Regions from separate parts of the Brucella sp. IR073 genome, predicted to be linked through region 1. Evidence: predicted binding sites of a transcription regulator. Region 1 holds the regulator's gene; each other region holds the start of a gene.

Region 1 (6,000 bases):
GCGGCAGCTGATGGCTTATTCGCTCACCTTCACCATCGCCGTCATTGCCGGGATGGTGGCGGCGAAGACAGAGACAATGCTGCGCGCGACACCGATGCTGGGCGCGGATGTGACGACGCGCCTCACCGGGCGCATTGTCGCCATGGCGCAGAACATTGATGGCACCTGGCGCGTGACGCTGGATGTGCTTGGCACCGAGCGCCCAAAGCTGCGCTATGCGCCTGAGCGTGTCCGCGTCTCCGCGCGCGACCTGCCGGCGAGCGCGGAGATCGGGTCAGGGCTCTCAGGCTTCGTGCGCCTGCGCGCGCAATCGGGACCCGTGCGGCCCGGAAACTATGATTTCGCCTTCCATGCCTATTTCAACGGAATCGGTGCGAACGGCTTCTTCCTGGGTACGCCGAAGAGCGTGGCGGTTCCCGCTCCAACGGGCTATGCGGACCGGCTGTCGCTGTGGGTCTCGGCCCTTCGCCAGGGCATCGGAACGAGTATCGTGATGAATCTGGAGGGTGAGGAGGGCGCCATTGCCGCGGCGCTGATTTCCGGGCAGCGCGACGGCATCAGCGAGGAGACGAACGAAGCGCTGCGCCTTTCAGGCCTTGCGCATATCCTCTCGATCTCAGGCCTGCATATGGCGCTGGCGGGCGGCCTCGTCATGCTTGTCGTGCGGGCTGTCGCTGCGCTCTTTCCCGGTCTCGCCATGCGCCATCCGGTGAAGAAATATGCGGCGGGCGCGGCGCTTACGGCGTCGGCCTTTTATCTCATGCTCTCGGGCGCGGATGTCGCCGCGCAGCGCAGCTTTATCATGCTGGCGGTGATGCTCGTCGCCGTGATGATGGATCGCGCCGCCATCACCATGCGCAATCTGGCGATTGCCGCCCTCGCAACCATCGTTCTCGTGCCGCATGAATTGCTGGGCCCGAGCTTCCAAATGTCGTTTTCCGCCACCGCGGCGCTCATCGCCGCCTTTGCCTGGTGGATCGACCGGAGGCGGAACTCAGAGGAGGATGCGCCGCGCTCGTCCTTCGCCGTGCGGGGTTTCCTCCACAAGATGGCGGCCTCTGTCGGCGCGACGGCGGCGGCATCGGCGATTGCGGGAACGGCGAGCGGCATTTTCGCGCTTTATCATTTCAACAACACCGCGCCGCTCGGCCTGCTCGGCAATGTGTTGGCGCTGCCGGTCATATCGGTCACAGTCATGCCTTTCGCTGTGCTGAGCCTGCTCGCAATGCCCTTCGACCTTGAATGGCTGCCCTTGCAGGTAATGGGAGCGGGCATAGAGGTGGTGAAATGGATCGCTCATCAGGTGGCCGCGGTCTCGCCCCATGCCAATCCCGGCATCATGCCGGTTTCGACCTTGCTTTTATGGTCAGGTGGGCTGGTGCTGGCGATGTTTCTCAGAACCCGTCTGCGCGCCGCCTCGCTCGCCTTGTTCGCGGCGGGGCTTGTCTTCTATGTCAGGGAAACCGGCCCTGATCTGATCCTCTCGGACAATGGCCGCCTCGTCGCGCTGCGCATACCGGACGGCGCGCTTGCAATCAACCGCGCGCAGCCCTCGAAATTCCTCATTGAAAACTGGACCAAGGCCTACGACGCAACCGGCATCGTTAAGCCAGCAACGAACTCGGGCTCGTCCGGAACGAACGGCTTTGTCTGCGAGGACAACATCTGCATAGCCGAAATGCGCAACGGCCAGACGCTCGCTTATACGGACGCGCACCAAGGCCAAACCATCGCCTGCGCCATCGGCGACATGGTCATTCTCGCCTTCGCCGGCAAGAACCTCTCTTGCAGCGGCGAAGGGAAAACCGTCATCACCCTCCGCGACCTCGCCATCAAGGGAACGCTCGAAGGCCGCCTGCCGGACGCGACGAGAAACGAAACTCAACTCACCTATGCAATCGGTCCGCCGGAACGGCCATGGAACCTGCACCGGCTGCACTCCCGCGCCGCGCGCGGTCTGCCCGAGAAGACCCTGAACCGCGAACGAACCGGGCGAAGGCTGCCAGAGCGAGCGGATCTGCGCGCGCCCGACCGGGATCAGTAGCGCCGGATCAGCCCCACCAGCTTGCCCTGCACGCGCACGCGGTCCGGCCCGAAGATGCGCGTTTCATAGGCCGGGTTTGCTGCCTCCAGCGCGATGGATGCGCCTTTGCGGCGAAAGCGCTTCAACGTCGCTTCTTCGTCATCGACAAGCGCCACGACGATCTCCCCCGGATTGGCGGTGTCGCCGCGCTTGATGACGACAGTATCGCCATCGAATATTCCGGCCTCGATCATCGAATCGCCCTTGACCTCCAGCGCGTAATGATCGCCGGGGCCAATCATTTCCGGTGGCAGGCTGATGACATGAGTCTGGTTCTGGATGGCGGCGATGGGAACGCCGGCGGCGATGCGGCCCATCACCGGCACCTGCACGGCAGAAGATGGCGCGGCTTCGTCATCCGCCTTGGCGGCGGGGCGAGAGCGGGCAGGGGCCTGCGCTGCCATATTACGCCCAAGGCTGCCCTCGATGACGCTGGGCGCGAATTTCTTCTGTGCGTTGAGACCGGGCGCGATCGAATCGGGAAGCCGCACCACTTCCAGCGCGCGGGCGCGGTTCGGCAGGCGGCGGATGAAGCCGCGCTCCTCCAGCGCCGTGATAAGCCGATGGATGCCGGATTTCGACGCCAGATCAAGCGCCTGCTTCATCTCATCGAAGGAGGGGGGAATTCCGGTTTCCTTCAACCGCTCGTGGATGAAAAGCAGAAGTTCATGTTGCTTGCGCGTCAGCATCGAGTGGTTCCTTCAAGGGAATCGGAACAAAAACAAACCCAGAACAAACACTATCTGTTCCAGTCTTGTTCCGCAAGCGTTTTAAACTGGTTAAAATTGAGAAAAGATATGAATTAATTTCTGCAGTCGGAGCTTCCTGCCAAGGTCCATTCGATCCAACGACACCTGCCGGCGGACCGAATGGATAGCTGTTGTGCGCTCTTGCCGCTAGAGATTTTGGCCGAGGAAGCCGCGAATGAAGCCGGCTATTTCATTGGAGTGGGTTTCCAATGCGAAATGGCCGGTGTCGAGAAGGTGTACATGCGCTCGGGGCAAGTCGCGTTTGTAGGCTTCAGCGCCAGCGGGTATGAATGCCGGATCGTGCCGGCCCCAAATTGCGAGGAAGGGCGGCTGATAGGTGCGGAAATACGCTTGGAATTGCGGATACCGGTCAAGATTGCTGCGATAGTCGAGAATCAGATCCAGCTGAATTTCCTCCGCGCCAGGGCGGGCCATCAGGGCGATGTCGAGCATATAGCCGTCGGGGCCGAGGCGTTGCGGGTCCGTTCCGGTGCGATACTGCCAGTTTTCGATCACGTCAGGCGAAAGCGAAGCGCGACAAGCCTCGCGATTTGCCTCGCTTGGCTCCCGCCAGTAGGTTTCCCATGGCCCCCACTGGTCACTGAACCCATCGAGATAAGCGTTGCCGTTCTGGCTGATAATTGCAGTCACTCTCTCCGGGTGAGCCATCGCTAACCGATAACCGACCGGCGCGCCGTAGTCGAAAACATAGAGGGCATAGCGGTCCAGCGACAGTGCCTGTGTGAATCCATCGATTACCTTCGCCAGATTATCGAAAGTAAAATCGAACGTACCGCGCGCCGGGCTTTGCGTATGGCCGAAACCGGGAAAGTCTGGCGCTATCACGCGGTACCGATCCGAGAGCTGAGGCATAAGCTCGCGGAACATATGACTGGACGAGGGAAAGCCGTGCAGCAGCAGAAGGACTGGAGCGTTCCTTGCGCCCGCCTCCCTATAAAATACATTCACGTCTCCCACTTGCTGAGATTTATAACTCACCGTCATGACATTTCTCCAATCGGCAGGTTGGGTTTGCGCCAACCGCGCATCCTAGGCACCCATACAAATACTACCGAACGGTCGGTTGTAAATAGGCATCTTTTTTGATAGTTGATATCGGGCGGGAAATGCGTTCCGGCTTCGGCCTTAGAGCATGATCCAGAAAAGTTGCAGACTTTTCGGATAAAGATCATGCGGAAAAACAAAGAGTTAGAGCGCGATTGCATCGCGCTCTAAGAGGGAGTGTTCGAATGAAGGCAACCAGGGAAGAAATCATTCTCGCGGCGCGGGAGCTGTTCCGAGAAAAAGGTTATGCTGGAGCCTCGATGCAAGATCTTGCCAGTCGGGTGGGGCTCAAGAAGGCATCGCTCTACATGCGCTTTCCAAACAAGGAGGCGTTGGTTCCCGTGGTCCTGGAGATGACCTATAATGATACATTCGCACGTCGGGACGTGAACGGGACGGACTGGAGTGACGCCTACGAGGCGGCCATCCGGTCTATCGCAGCCGGTCTCATGGACGTGAAGCGGTGCGTGGGTTTGCACCTCGCTTATGGCATCGGCGACGAAACGCCGATAGCGAAGAAAGCCGTACGGGATTTTTTTCAGGCGTTGCGGGATCGCCTGAGCGGGATTTTAGCCGAAATCATGCCGCGCGAACGCGCCGAAACAGTCGCCGCCGATGCGCTTGTGCGGCTGGAGGGTGCGACCTTGCTGTTGGCGCTGTTCGATGACCGTCAGGCTATGGAGCGTGCCGTAGCAGCGGCGCTGACGGATGCCGCCAGCGCCTTGAATGCTTCCCATTAGAGCGTGATGCGATTAAACCCGTGCGGGCATCACGCTCTAACTCTTTGTTTTGCCGCATGATCTTGTCCGAAAAGTCTGCAATTTTTCGGGATCATGCTCTAAATATCCAGCTCTTCCACAAATGCCGCGCGCTCCTGGATGAAGCGGAAGCGGGCGTCGGGGCGGGTGCCCATGAGATCGTCCACGACGGTGCGGGTTTCCGTCGCCGTGTCCTCGGCGATCTCGACGCGCAGCAGCGTGCGCTTTCTCGGATCCATCGTCGTTTCCTTCAGCTGCTCGGCGCGCATTTCGCCGAGGCCTTTGAAGCGGCCGATTTCGATCTTGCCCTTGCCGGTGAACTCGGTGCGAAGCAGCTCTTCCTTGTGCGCGTCGTCGCGGGCATAGGCGGTCTTGCCGCCCTGGCTGATGCGATAGAGCGGGGGAACGGCGAGGTAGAGATGGCCGCCGCGGATCAGGTCCGTCATCTCCTGATAGAAAAAGGTGATGAGCAGCGAGGCGATATGCGCGCCGTCCACGTCCGCGTCGGTCATGATGATGATGCGGTCGTAGCGCAGATCCTCCTCACGGTATTTCGAGCGCGTTCCGCAGCCGAGCGCCTGGATGAGGTCGGCGATCTGCTGGTTGGCGGAGAGCTTGTCGCGCCCGGCGCTCGCCACGTTTAGGATCTTACCGCGCAAGGGCAGCACGGCCTGGGTGGCACGGTCCCGCGCTTGCTTGGCGGAGCCGCCGGCCGAGTCGCCCTCGACAATGAAGATTTCCGCGCCCGCCGCCGCGTTCTGCGTGCAGTCGGCGAGCTTTCCGGGCAGGCGCAGCTTGCGCGTGGCGCTCTTGCGTACCGTCTCCTTTTCCTGCCGCCGGCGCACGCGCTCCTCGGCGCGCTCGACCACCCAGTCGAGCAGCTTGGAAGCCTCCTGCGGCGAGGCGGCGAGCCAATGGTCGAACGGATCACGGATCGCGTTCTCAACGATACGCTGCGCTTCCGTCGTCGCCAGCCGGTCCTTGGTCTGGCCGACGAATTCCGGCTCGCGGATGAAGACGGAGAGCATCGCCGCCGCCGATATCATCACATCGTCGGTGGTGATGATCGAGGCGCGCTTGTTGTTGGTGAGCTCCGCATAGGCTTTCAGGCCGCGCGTGATGGCGAGGCGGAAGCCCGCCTCATGCGTGCCGCCTTCGGCCGTGGGAATAGTATTACAGTATGAATTGACGAAGCCGTCGCCGCCATGCCAGGTGATGGCCCATTCCACCGCGCCATGGCCGCCCTGCTTTTCGGTCTTGCCGGCGAAGATTTCGCGCGTGACCTGATATTCCCCGTCGAGCGAGGCGGCGAGATAGTCTTTCAGCCCGCCCGGAAAATGGAAGA
Region 2 (6,000 bases), on a different contig from region 1:
CGGCGGTGGTGACGAGCGACATGGTCAAGCTCATCGTCGGCGCGGTCGCGGTGCTGTTCGTGCTGCGCTATGTTCTTGCAGGGGCTGCGGGGAGGGCGCAGGCGAGACCGCAGAATTTCATTGCGGCGACCTTCTGGTCGGCGGTGGCTGGGTTCACGAGCTTCGTCGCCCATGCCGGTGGGCCGCCCTACCAGATCTATGCGCTGCCGCTGAGACAGGACCCGAAGGTTTACAACGGCACCAGCGTCATCTTCTTCGCCATCATGAACGCGGTGAAGGTCATTCCCTATTTCGCGCTTGGCCAGTTCGACGCGACCAATCTTTCGGCTTCCGCCGTCCTCGCGCCGCTCGCTTTCGCCGCGCCCTTCGCCGGAGCATGGATCGTGCGACGCATGAAGCCGGAGGTTTTCTATCCCTTTATCTATACGATGGTTTTCCTGACCGGCGTGAAGCTCGTTTATGACGGTGTTGCCGCTATGTTTTAAAGGGACAAGAAAGTTGATCCCATATCGTGCCGAATTCGGTCCTTTTTCGGGGGAACATGTGCTTGTCGGCTTCGTTTGGTCCCTTGTACGGATTATGTAGGTTCCGATCCCCGGTGTGTCGGTTTCGCTCCACCTGAACTTGGTGTCCCCAAGTTCTTCTTAAATATGCAGAGATAAGAATGCAGGCTCAATTCAAGCGGGATACCCGCATCGACGTATTCAGGGCGCTGGCGCTGCTGACGATCTTCGTCAACCATGTGCCCGGTACGATCTACGAGCATCTGACGCATCGTAATCTGGGTTTCTCGGATGCCGCCGAAGCCTTCGTTCTTATCTCGGGGATCGCGGTCGGGCTCGCCTACGGGGCGAAGTTCCAGCCTGGCAGCCGTTTGCTGACCGGGCTCAAGATGTGGCGGCGGGCGGGGGTGCTCTACACCACGCACATCATGACCACCATGGCGACGCTCGCCATCTTCTGCGGCACGGCCATCTTCCTTAAGCGGCCGGAGTTTCTTTCGCAGATCAATATCAAGCCGGTGGTCGAGCATCCGGTGGAGGCGCTGTTCGGCATTGTCACGCTGGGCCATCAACTGGGCTACAACAACATCCTGTCCATGTATGCTGTGCTGCTGCTTATGGCGCCGGTGTTCCTCATGCTGGCGCGCGTCAGCCTCGGGCTGATGGTGGGCGTGTCGGGTATGCTGTGGCTGCTTTCCGGCCTCTATCACATTGCGCCTCCCAATTATCCGACGGCCGGTGTCTGGTTCCTCAATCCGCTGTCCTGGCAGTTCCTGTTCGTGATCGGCATCGCCGGTACGTTGCATATCCGCAATGGAGGGCGCATTCCGGCCAATCCGTGGCTCATAGGCGCGTCGCTCGCCTATCTTCTGCTGGCGCTCGCCTGGGTGCGGCTGCCCTTGTGGGGAATCGATGTCTCCATGGGACTTCCCGCCGTCCTCACGGGCTTCGACAAGACGTTCCTTTCGACGCCGCGCCTGCTGCATGTGCTGGCGGCAAGCTATCTCATCGTGGCGATCCCGGCGATTTCGAACCTGGCCCGCACGGCGCCCGATCACCCGCTCGCCATTCTCGGCAAGCATTCTTTGCCGGTGTTTATCGCGGGCACGCTGCTTGCCATGGCGGCGCAGGTGATGAAGCTCGTCAACCCGGGCGGTCTTCCCTATGACACGCTGCTGATCGCCACTGGTATCGTGGTGCAGTTCGCGCTGGCTTATTATCTCGAATGGCTGCCGCGTATCGGCTGGGGCGGCAAGGCTGCGGCGAAAGCAGCGCCGGTGCAGCCGGCGGCGGCCATGCATTCAGCAGGCGCCATTGCAAAGCCTGTGCTTCAGCCGGCCTGAGATATTCACCGGCCCGTGCCTGAAAAGGGACGTTTTCGGACTCATGCCCGACGCATTAACCATCCATTAACGCTAAGCGTGTTAAATGGTTGATATCCAGTTTTCCTGGATACTTACCGAGTGGTTTCGCCACTCTGTTTGACGCCTCCCTGTTAAACTCCTGAGAGCCGCCTTCCGCGGCTCTTTTTTTGTTCACAACTTTATGGGATTGGCGGTTGCGTTAACCCTTTCTTAAACATAATCTTGCGCCACGGTGTATTGCGATGCAGTTTGCGGTGGAATTCATGACAAGGCCTGTTTCGTCTCTCGCCGGTTCGTGATCGAACCCCGCGATGGACTTTTATGAGGCCGACTCAGATTTATGGATGGCTGCCGGGACGGCGGCAGCGTGGGGTTGCGAAGACTGACATGATCGAACACGAGTACCGGAACAACACGATAAGGCTGGCCGAACGCGTCGTCTTCTCCGATTCGTTCAAGCCGCTTTACAGGGAAGGGATGAGCCTGGTCGAGGAAGCGGCCGCTTATCTCGACGGCCCGGGCCGTGACGAATCGAAGGCACTGCCACGTTCGGCCGCGACATTCTACGCCGCCGAGTCGATGCGGCTGACGACGCGCCTCATGCAGATCGCATCCTGGCTTCTTTTGCAGCGCGCCGCGCGCAATGGCGAACTGACCCGCGAGCAGGTGGCGATGGAAAAATCCAAGGTTCGCCTCGATACTTCCTCAGCGGCTGAAGCCTTGCCGGGCTGGGCGCAGATGCCGGCTGATTTCATCGACATCGTCGAGCGCTCCCTGCGCCTGCAGGAGCGGGTGCGGCGCATGGATGATGAGATCTACGGCGCGCCGGTTTTCGCCGCCAACAACAATCCGGTGTCGGACCAGCTGGTGCTGTTGCAGACGGCGTTCGGCGGTCGGTAAGATTCCAGGATAAGAGGGATCATTACGGGGAGCAGAAGGATTTCTGCTCCCCGTATTCCTTCTGCGATCGATATGGTGCTGCCTTGAATTTGCGAGGTATCGTGGTAATATTCTGAAAAGGAGGTGAGGCGCTTCTTGATCAGGAGGACCGGGCCGAGGCCCGATCCCTTTAAGTTAGGATGCGAAGGTCAGTTCCATTTCGAATGCGACTCCGAGAAAACTAACCTTCCACTTAACCTTCCTGATTTTCACGCGCCTCACCTCCTTTCATCTGCCGGATTGGTGTCCGGCGAAATGATCATATCCAAAGCTTCATCAAAGCAAATAGAGATGGTTGCAGCGAAAGCGAAATTTCTACCCGCTCGCTGTGAGCGGTGTTTCTCTTTTGTTCACATTTCTGCTGTCAAGTGCGCCTTGCAAACGGTAAGGTCGGCACATGAAAGAAGCGATTCGAATTATCGGCATTGACCCGGGCCTGAGGCGCACGGGCTGGGGGGTGGTGGAGACGCTGGGCAATTCTCTGCGCTTTGTCGCGGCCGGCACAGTCAAATCCGACGAGAAAATGGATCTGGCCTCGCGGCTCTGCCAGTTGCATGAAGGGCTTGCGGCGGTGCTGCACCAATATATGCCCCATGAGGCGGCGGTGGAGCATACATTCGTCAACAAGGATGCGTCGGCGACGCTGAAGCTGGGGCAGGCGCGCGGTATCGCGATGCTGGCTCCGGCGCAAGCGGGATTGCGCGTGGCGGAATATGCGCCCAATGCGGTGAAGAAGGCAGTCATCGGCGTCGGGCATGGCGAGAAGCAGCAAATCCACATGATGGTGAAAGTGCTGATGCCGAAGGCGGATTTCGATTCAAGCGATGCGGCGGATGCGTTGGCCATCGCCATATGCCATGCTCACAACCGGCAAAGTGTCAGCGGGAGGCTCGCGGCAATCGCATGATCGGCAAGCTCAAGGGAATGGTCGAGGAGATCGAGGAAGATCACGCAATCATCGACGTGCATGGCGTCGGCTATGTCGCCTATTGCTCGGCGCGCACGCTGGGCAATCTGCCGGCGCCGGGCGAAGCGGCGGTGCTGTTCATCGAGACCTATGTGCGCGAGGACATGATCCGGCTTTACGGCTTCGCCTCGCCGCTGGAGCGCGAATGGTTCCGCCTTTTGCAGAATGTTCAGGGGGTCGGAGCCAAGGTGGCCCTTGCAGTGCTGAGCACGCTGACGCCTTCGGAACTTGCCAATGCCATTGCGCTGCGCGACATCGCCATGGTGAGCCGCGCACCCGGCGTCGGCAAGAAGGTGGCGGAGCGCATCGTCACCGAATTGAAGAACAAGGCGCCTGCCTTTGCAGGCGAGGCTTCTGGCACTATCGGGCTGAAGCAGGAACTGGGCGAGGGGGTGGCCTCCGCGCCCGTCGCCGATGCGGTTTCGGCATTGAGCAATCTCGGCTATTCGCGCGACCAGGCCGCCAATGCCGTTGCCGCCGCGCTGAAGCAGGCGGGCGAAGACGCGGATTCGGCGAAGCTCATCCGGCTGGGCTTGAAGGAATTGTCGCGGTAGTTAAGCGAGTAGGGGCATGAGTTGAGTAACAGACAAAGGAATGCGGCATGAGCGATGCCCGCCGCCTGATTTCGCCTGACAAGCGGGGTGAGGATATCGACAATACGCTGCGGCCGCAGACGCTCGACGATTTCGTCGGGCAGGCGGCGGCGCGCGCCAATTTGAAGGTGTTCATCGAGGCGGCGAGGACACGCGGGGAAGCCTTGGATCATGTGCTTTTCGTCGGGCCGCCAGGGCTGGGCAAGACGACGCTGGCGCAGATCATGGCGAAGGAACTGGGCGTCAATTTCCGCTCCACCTCCGGCCCCGTTATCGCCAAGGCGGGCGACCTCGCAGCACTGCTCACCAATCTCGAAGACCGCGATGTTTTGTTCATCGACGAAATCCACCGGCTCAATCCGGCGGTAGAGGAAATCCTCTACCCGGCAATGGAGGATTTCCAGCTCGATCTCATTATCGGCGAGGGGCCCGCGGCGCGTTCGGTGAAGATCGATCTTGCGAAGTTCACCCTTGTCGCGGCGACAACGCGGCTGGGCTTGCTTACCACGCCGCTGCGCGACCGCTTCGGCATTCCCGTGCGGCTCAATTTTTACACCGTCGAAGAGCTGGAGCATATCGTGCGGCGGGGCGCGCGGATCATGGGTCTTCCCATCTCGGACGATGGCGCGGTGGAGATTGCGCGGCGCGCTCGCGGTACCCCGCGCATTGCGGGACGGCTGCTCCGGCGGGTGCGCGACTTCGCGCTGGTGGCACGGGCGGACACTGTGGACAGAAGAATAGCCGACGAGGCACTGCTTCGGCTTGAAGTGGACAGCCTCGGCCTCGACCAGCTCGACCGGCGCTATCTCGACATGATCGCGCGAAATTTCGGCGGCGGTCCAGTCGGCATCGAGACCATCGCGGCGGGCCTTTCCGAGCCGCGCGATGCCATCGAGGATATTATCGAGCCTTATCTGATCCAGCAGGGCTTCATCCAGCGCACACCGCGCGGACGGGTTCTCACCGTCAATGCCTGGCGGCATCTCGGATTGACCGCGCCGTCGGATATTGCCCAGAGTCAGATCGGGTTGTTTGAGGACGACGATTAGAAGCACATGCAGATTACTTAAAGTATAATATCAATATACTTATCATATAGATTAATCATCTTGGTTAAGATGATGATAATTATAAATATTCATGGGAATAACTAGAATATAGATTAAGTAATAAGTCGTCTTAATAAAATACAAGGCGGGGAATAACGGCCTTTTATTTCGTTGGTTTAAGACCCATGGCCTCCAGAAGTTCTGGGTCAAGTTTGTAACCCGTATCGTCGGTGGTGATGCCGAAAGTGGCGCCGCCCAGGCACCAGACGGCCCAGGCGTAGCCATAACGCTCGGACAGGGCGGTGATGTCGTGGAGATATGCAGCGCGCCATGCGGTGGGCATGCGGTAGGGGTTCTGGTATTCCTGCCGGATCATGCCGAACTCGCCGAGGAAAATATTCGCCTTCGGGACATTATATTTTTTTGCCCAGGCATCGACGGTCTTGAAAGGCGCTTCGATGACTTTGGCAAGCTTCTCCGGCGTGTCGATCTCGGCATATTGCTCGTCAAGATAGGCGAGCATTCCGGCGCGGCGCCAGAGCGGTGCATCGTCCTTGATGCGCTGGCGTATTTCCTCCAGCACTT
Region 3 (6,000 bases), 190 kb from region 1:
TGAGCTTGTCCGTGTTGGACATATCGTAGGTCATCGACGCCGCGATGAACTCGACCGGGAAATGCGCCTTCAGATAAGCCGTCTGGTAGGACACGATGGCATAGGCCGCCGCGTGCGATTTGTTGAAGCCGTAATCCGCGAATTTCGCAAGCAAGTCGAAGATCGTGTTGGCCTGCGCCTTGCCGACCCCGCGTTCCACCGCGCCGTCAACGAAGCGGATGCGCTGCTTGTCCATCTCCTCGCGGATCTTCTTGCCCATGGCGCGGCGAAGCAGGTCCGCTTCGCCGAGCGAATAGCCGGAAAGCTCCTGCGCGATCTGCATCACCTGCTCCTGGTAGACGATGACGCCCTGCGTCTCCTTAACCAGATGATCGATCTTGGGATGGATCGAGGCGATTTCCTCCTCGCCATGCTTGCGCGCATTGTAAGTCGGAATGTTCTCCATCGGGCCCGGCCGATAGAGCGCCACGAGCGCGATGATATCCTCGATACGATCGGGCTTCATGCCGATCAGCGCCTTGCGCATGCCGGCGCTTTCCACCTGGAACACGCCGACCGTCTCGCCGCGTGACAGCATCTCATAGGTGGGCTTGTCGTCGAGCGGCAGGTTGGAAAGATCGATCTCGATGCCCTTACGGGCGATGAGCTTCACCGCCGTCTGAAGCACCGTAAGCGTCTTGAGGCCGAGGAAGTCGAACTTGACCAGACCCGCCTGCTCCACCCATTTCATGTTGAACTGGGTGACAGGCATGTCCGAGCGCGGATCGCGATACATCGGCACCAGTTCCGACAAGGGCCGGTCGCCGATGACGATACCCGCCGCATGGGTCGAGGCGTGGCGGTAAAGCCCCTCGAGCTTCAGCCCGATATCGAGCAGGCGGGCCACCACCGGCTCCTTCTCGCGCTCCTCGACGAGCTTCGGCTCGCCTTCGATCGCCTGCCCAAGCGTGACCGGATTGGCCGGGTTCTGCGGCACGAGCTTGCAGAGCCGGTCCACCTGGCCATAGGGCATTTCGAGCACGCGGCCGACGTCGCGCAGCACGGCGCGGGCCTGCAACGTACCGAAGGTGATGATCTGCCCCACCTGGTCGCGGCCATATTTGCGCTGGACGTAGGAGATGACCTCACCGCGCCGGTCCTGGCAGAAGTCGATATCGAAGTCCGGCATCGACACGCGATCAGGGTTGAGGAAGCGCTCGAACAGCAGCGAGAATCGCAAGGGGTCCACATCGGTGATGGTCAGCGCATAGGCGACGAGCGAGCCCGCGCCCGAGCCGCGTCCCGGCCCGACCGGAATCCCCTGCGCTTTCGCCCATTTGATGAAGTCCGACACGATAAGGAAGTAGCCCGGAAACTTCATGCGCGTAATGATGCCGATCTCATATTCGAGCCGTTCAGCATATTGCTCGCGCGTATAGCCCTCCGCCAGGCCCTGCGTCTCAAGCCGCATCGCCAGGCCCTCGCGCGCCTGCCGCGCCATCTCGTCGGCTTCCGCCTTGACCGCCGCCTCCGGATCGTCGGCCTCGCCGGTGAAACGCGGCAGAATGGGCTTGCGCGTTTCAGGATAATAGCAGCAGCGCCGCGCGATCTCGATCGTATTGTCAAGCGCCTCCGGCAGATCGGCGAAGAGCGCCACCATCTCGGCCTGGCTCTTCAGATAATGATCCGGCGTCAGGCGGCGGCGCTCGTCGGAGGAGAGCACCTGCCCCTCGGCGATGGCGAGCAGCGCGTCATGGGCTTCGAAATCCGCACTCTTGAGAAAAAACGCCTCATTGGTCGCCACCAGCGGCAGGCCATGCGCATAAGCGAGTTCAACCATCCGCGCTTCTTGCGCCCGGTCATAGCCCGCCGGGCGCTGCAATTCCACATAGAGCCGGTCGCCGAAGAAGCCCTGCAGGGATTTGAGCCGGGCAAGCGCCCGGTCCGGCTGTCCCGCCGCAAGCGCGCGTCCGAGCGGGCCCAGCGCCCCGCCGGTCAACGCAATGATTCCATCCGCGCGGCCTTCAAGCCATCCCGCCTCGATATGAACGGGATCGCCGGGCGATGTGTCGAGATAGGCGCGGCTGACGAGACGCACCAGATTGGCATAGCCCGCCTCCGTCGCGGCGATGAGCACGATGGGCGCCAGCCCCAGCGCCTCGCGCCGCGCGGCATGGCGGTTGTCGTCGCCGCTATCGCCGAAGCCGATATCGAGCTGGCAGCCGACAATCGGCTGCACACCGTCCTTGACAGCTTTCTGCGAGAATTCCAGCGCCCCGAACAGATTGTTGGTGTCGGTGATCGCAATCGCCGGCGCGCCATCCCCCACGGCATGAGAGACGATCTTCCCGATCTGCAGCGCGCCTTCGAGCAGCGAATAGGCGGAATGGACCCTGAGATGGATGAAGCGTGGCCCTGCCCTGCCCGTCCCCACCTGCCCGATATTTCCCTGTGAACCGTCCGCCACGTGTCCATTCCCTATGCTTAAGGCAGGCGACTCCAAGCCGCCTCACTCTTTAGTCTTAAGGACCATGCGGGCAACCTGTCCAGACAAAGACGCGTGGCTTCAACAGCCTCCTCAGAGGGCGCTGACCCAGATGGCGAATGTGGCGATAAACAGGCTGATGGAAACGAAGGACAAAACGTCATGGATGAGATCGCTCATGGCTGCGCTCCTCTTGTTCGCTTATATTTCTCTTTTTGTTCTATTCATGTTCCAATGTCAAGAAAGTTTTCCCCGCTCTTCTGGACGTATGGTTTCCGAAAGGTTAATTTGGGGCGTTACTGAAGCGGCGAAGAAACAGGAAACTGGCGGAACGACCGCGACTGTGAAATGTTCCCCACCGGCAAGCTTTGTCGGTTGTCGGGCTTGCCCGTTGGCACAACTGATTATAAGCTTTTTCTAATCTTCAAAAGCGGGGCATGAGTCCCGTCATCGCCGGTTTGCGTGGGGGCTTCAGATTGGGCGAGGCGGGTTCGCAGATGGGGACGCTCATGCGCCCCAGCCGTCGTGTGCGGGCCGCCATCAACCCGATCAGTTCCAGGAGAAGCTTCAATGCCGGGATTATATCTTGAGCAATTCGAGTTGGGCCAAGTGTTCCGTCATGCCATGCGCAAGACCATCACCGAGGGAGACAATATGCTGTTCTCCACGATGACGCTGAACCCGCAGCCCCTGTATATAGATCACCACTTTGCCGGAAAGAGCGAGTATGGCCGGCCCACCGTCAACCCCATGCTGACGCTGGGGCTCGTGATAGGCATTTCGGTGTATGATACCACATTCGGCACGGCGCTTGCCAATCTCGGCATGAGCGAGGTCGCCTTCCCTGCCCCGGTCTTTCATGGCGATACGATACGTGTGGAGACGGAGGTTATCGCCGTACGGCCTTCGCGGTCGAAAGACGAGCGCGGGATCATCGAGTTCGAGCATCGCGGCTTCAACCAGCATGATGTGCTGGTCACCCGCTGCCGGCGGCAGGCCATGATGCTGACGCGGGCGAGCGCGGCCTGATGCGCTCGCTGCTGCTTGTTTCAGGCGATTCGGAAACCGCCCTGGAGAAAGCGCTTCTGAGCGGCGCCGACGCGCTCATTCTCGATCCGGCAACGGCGAGGGCAGAAATGGCCGGCTTGCTGCAAGATGCAGTGAAAGACGCCGCCCCGCTTTATGTGCGCCTCGGCATGGCCGATGCCGACGATCTCGCTGCCCTCCTCCTACCGATGAAGCCGCACGGGGTCTTTTTGCCGCAATCGAACGGCCCTGCCGATATCGTCAGGCTTTCGGCCCGGCTCAATGTATATGAGGCTGAAGCGGGCCTGGATGAAGGCTCCACGCAAATCATCACCATCGCCGCCGCCAATGCCGCTGGGACGCTGTCGACGGACTACCGCGATTCGACGCCGCGACTGACTGGCCTTGGCTGGGATGCCATGAGCCTTGCAGGCGCAATCGGGGCACGGACGGCACGCGATGAAGACGGCGTCTATATCGAGCCCCTCCGCCTCGCGCGCACGCTTACGCTTCTTGGCGCCAAAGCCGCCGGCGTGACCGCCATCGACACGCCCTATGCCAATCTGCGAGACGAAGCCGGGCTGGGGAAAGAATGCGCCGCCGCCGCGCGCGACGGCTTCACTGCCAAGCTCGCGATTGACCCGGCGCAGGTGCCGGTTATCAATGCGGCGTTTGGGGGATAGTTTTTTGCTGAAGTGGAAACGCTGGCGCCCTACGTCGCCCCCCTCTGTCCTGCCGGACATCTCCCCCGCAAGGGGGGGAGATTACGCTGTCATTTCCGCTTCCGCCAATCGTAAACGATGCAAGATGGGCGATGATCGTCGTGCTAGCCAATCTCCCCCCTTGCGGGGGAGATGTCCGGCAGGACAGAGGGGGGCGCCTCGCGATTCCATATAGAGTCTGTCAGATACAGGATGAATCGCGAGGCAGAACAAGCCTCTTCCGTCATCCTCGGGCTTGTCCCGAGGATCTGCAATAAGAGCGAGAATAGCGATGACCGTCCTGAAAACCGTACCGTCGCAGATATCAGGGACAAGCCCGAGGATGACGGCAGAGGCAAAACCGCTTCCGATTATCCCTGACAGACTCTAATCATGAGCCTCCTTCCCACCGCGGCCGCAGCATCTGGTACACTTCGCTGGTGGTTGCAAAATCCATATACCCCAGGCGGCTGACGGACTTTGCCTTGCGCATATCGATCATGCCATCGGTCAGAATCGCCTCATCGAGATGCACGCCGACCACCTCGCCCGTCACCAGCCAGTTGCCGCACCGTTTGCCGTGCCTGTCGATCGCTTCCCTGATGTCGGTCGCCACGCATTCGAGCGCGGCATGGGCCTCGCCCACGCGCAACGCGCCGATAAGATTGCACGGAACCGGCGTCAAACCCGCATAGTCGAACTCGCTCACCCCGCGCGGCGCGTTGACGGAACTTGCGTTCATCTTTTCGAGGAGGTCCTCGGTGACGAGATTGACGGCGAATTCGCCGGTCTCCTCGATGAAGGTGAGACTGTCCTTGCGCCCGCTCGATGAGAAGAGCACGAGCGGCGGCTTGTCGCAAATCGCATTGAAAAAGGAATAGGGCGCGAGATTGACCGCCCCTGCCTTCGAGCGCGTCGATATCCAGCCGATGGGCCGCGGCGCGACGATGGCCTTGAAGGGATCGTGCGGCAGGCCGTGCCCATTGCGCGGTTCGTAGAACATGTCAGTTCCCTTCCCGCCACGGCCCCGCATAGTCGGAAACGACGTCGGCGAATTCGGCGCGCGGACGCTCCGGCACCTTCATGTCGCAGGTGCCGATATGGACGAAGCCCGCCACCCGCTCATGCGGCGCAAGGCCGAGGAGCTGCCGTCCCTTCTCATCCGAAGAGTACCAGTTGGTGATCCAGTTCGTGGCATAGCCGAGCGCATTGGCGGCAATGCAAAGGTTCATCGCCGCCGCTCCCGCCGAAAGGAATTGCTCCCATTCGGGGATGCGCTCATGGGCGACCGGCGAGGAGATGACGCCGATGACCAGCGGCGCGCGGGCGAAGCGCTTCAGCTCCTGTTCGCGCCGGGCTTCCGGCAGTGGCCCTTCCCGCTCTTCTGCGAGACTTGCCAGATAGCGCCCCACCTCTTCGCGTGCCGCGCCGCGATAAAGGACGAAGCGCCAGGGCGTCAGCCGCCCGTGATCCGGCACACGGATCGCGGCGCGAATCATCGTCTCGATGTCGGTGTCGCTGGGGCCCGGCTCGCCTATGGCCGAAATGGGGGTGGAACTGCGCTGCAGGAGAAAATCGAGAATGGGAGAGGTCAAGATGCTGATCCTTGTTGGGGACGGGCGAGCCCCGGTCTTATAAAGCGTAAGACAGGGAATTTCAGCCTTGAAATTGCCATCCGTTTGGGCCCAAAACTTGGGCTATGGGATTTCTCCGTCTGTCATTTCTCTTGCAGCGTCTTCCGCATGTCACGGGGACCCTCGTGCTCGCCTTCGCCTCACCAGGCATGGCGCAGGAGAAGCAGGCTGCGCC

The links. Region 1 encodes LexA, which represses DNA repair genes until DNA is damaged. Its sites were predicted from a motif close to TGTTCNNNNTGTGTTCNG; they were not measured.
Positions count from the first base shown of each region.
Region 2: ruvC (crossover junction endodeoxyribonuclease RuvC) is a predicted target of LexA. The motif match lies at 3,143-3,160, and genes of this name have one in related genera.
Region 3: dnaE (DNA polymerase III subunit alpha) is a predicted target of LexA. The motif match lies at 2,681-2,698, and genes of this name have one in related genera.

Region 1 covers NZ_JBAKHD010000004.1:245,478-251,477, forward strand. Annotated here, with positions in the region: gene ACOWVG_RS10585 (ComEC/Rec2 family competence protein) at 1-2,044, shown strand, start outside; gene lexA (transcriptional repressor LexA) at 2,038-2,772, opposite strand; gene ACOWVG_RS10595 (alpha/beta fold hydrolase) at 2,980-3,837, opposite strand; gene ACOWVG_RS10600 (TetR/AcrR family transcriptional regulator) at 4,083-4,637, shown strand; gene parE (DNA topoisomerase IV subunit B) at 4,736-6,000, opposite strand, start outside.
Region 2 covers NZ_JBAKHD010000003.1:278,058-284,057, reverse strand. Annotated here, with positions in the region: gene ACOWVG_RS08100 (sulfite exporter TauE/SafE family protein) at 1-485, shown strand, start outside; gene ACOWVG_RS08095 (OpgC family protein) at 665-1,846, shown strand; gene ACOWVG_RS08090 (DUF1465 family protein) at 2,255-2,767, shown strand; gene ruvC (crossover junction endodeoxyribonuclease RuvC) at 3,204-3,713, shown strand; gene ruvA (Holliday junction branch migration protein RuvA) at 3,710-4,327, shown strand; gene ruvB (Holliday junction branch migration DNA helicase RuvB) at 4,375-5,415, shown strand; gene ACOWVG_RS08070 (glycoside hydrolase family 5 protein) at 5,579-6,000, opposite strand, start outside.
Region 3 covers NZ_JBAKHD010000004.1:435,466-441,465, forward strand. Annotated here, with positions in the region: gene dnaE (DNA polymerase III subunit alpha) at 1-2,446, opposite strand, end outside; gene ACOWVG_RS11565 (MaoC family dehydratase) at 3,035-3,493, shown strand; gene ACOWVG_RS11570 (aldolase/citrate lyase family protein) at 3,493-4,173, shown strand; gene ACOWVG_RS11575 (flavin reductase family protein) at 4,583-5,194, opposite strand; gene ACOWVG_RS11580 (nitroreductase family protein) at 5,196-5,786, opposite strand; gene ACOWVG_RS11585 (hypothetical protein) at 5,891-6,000, shown strand, end outside.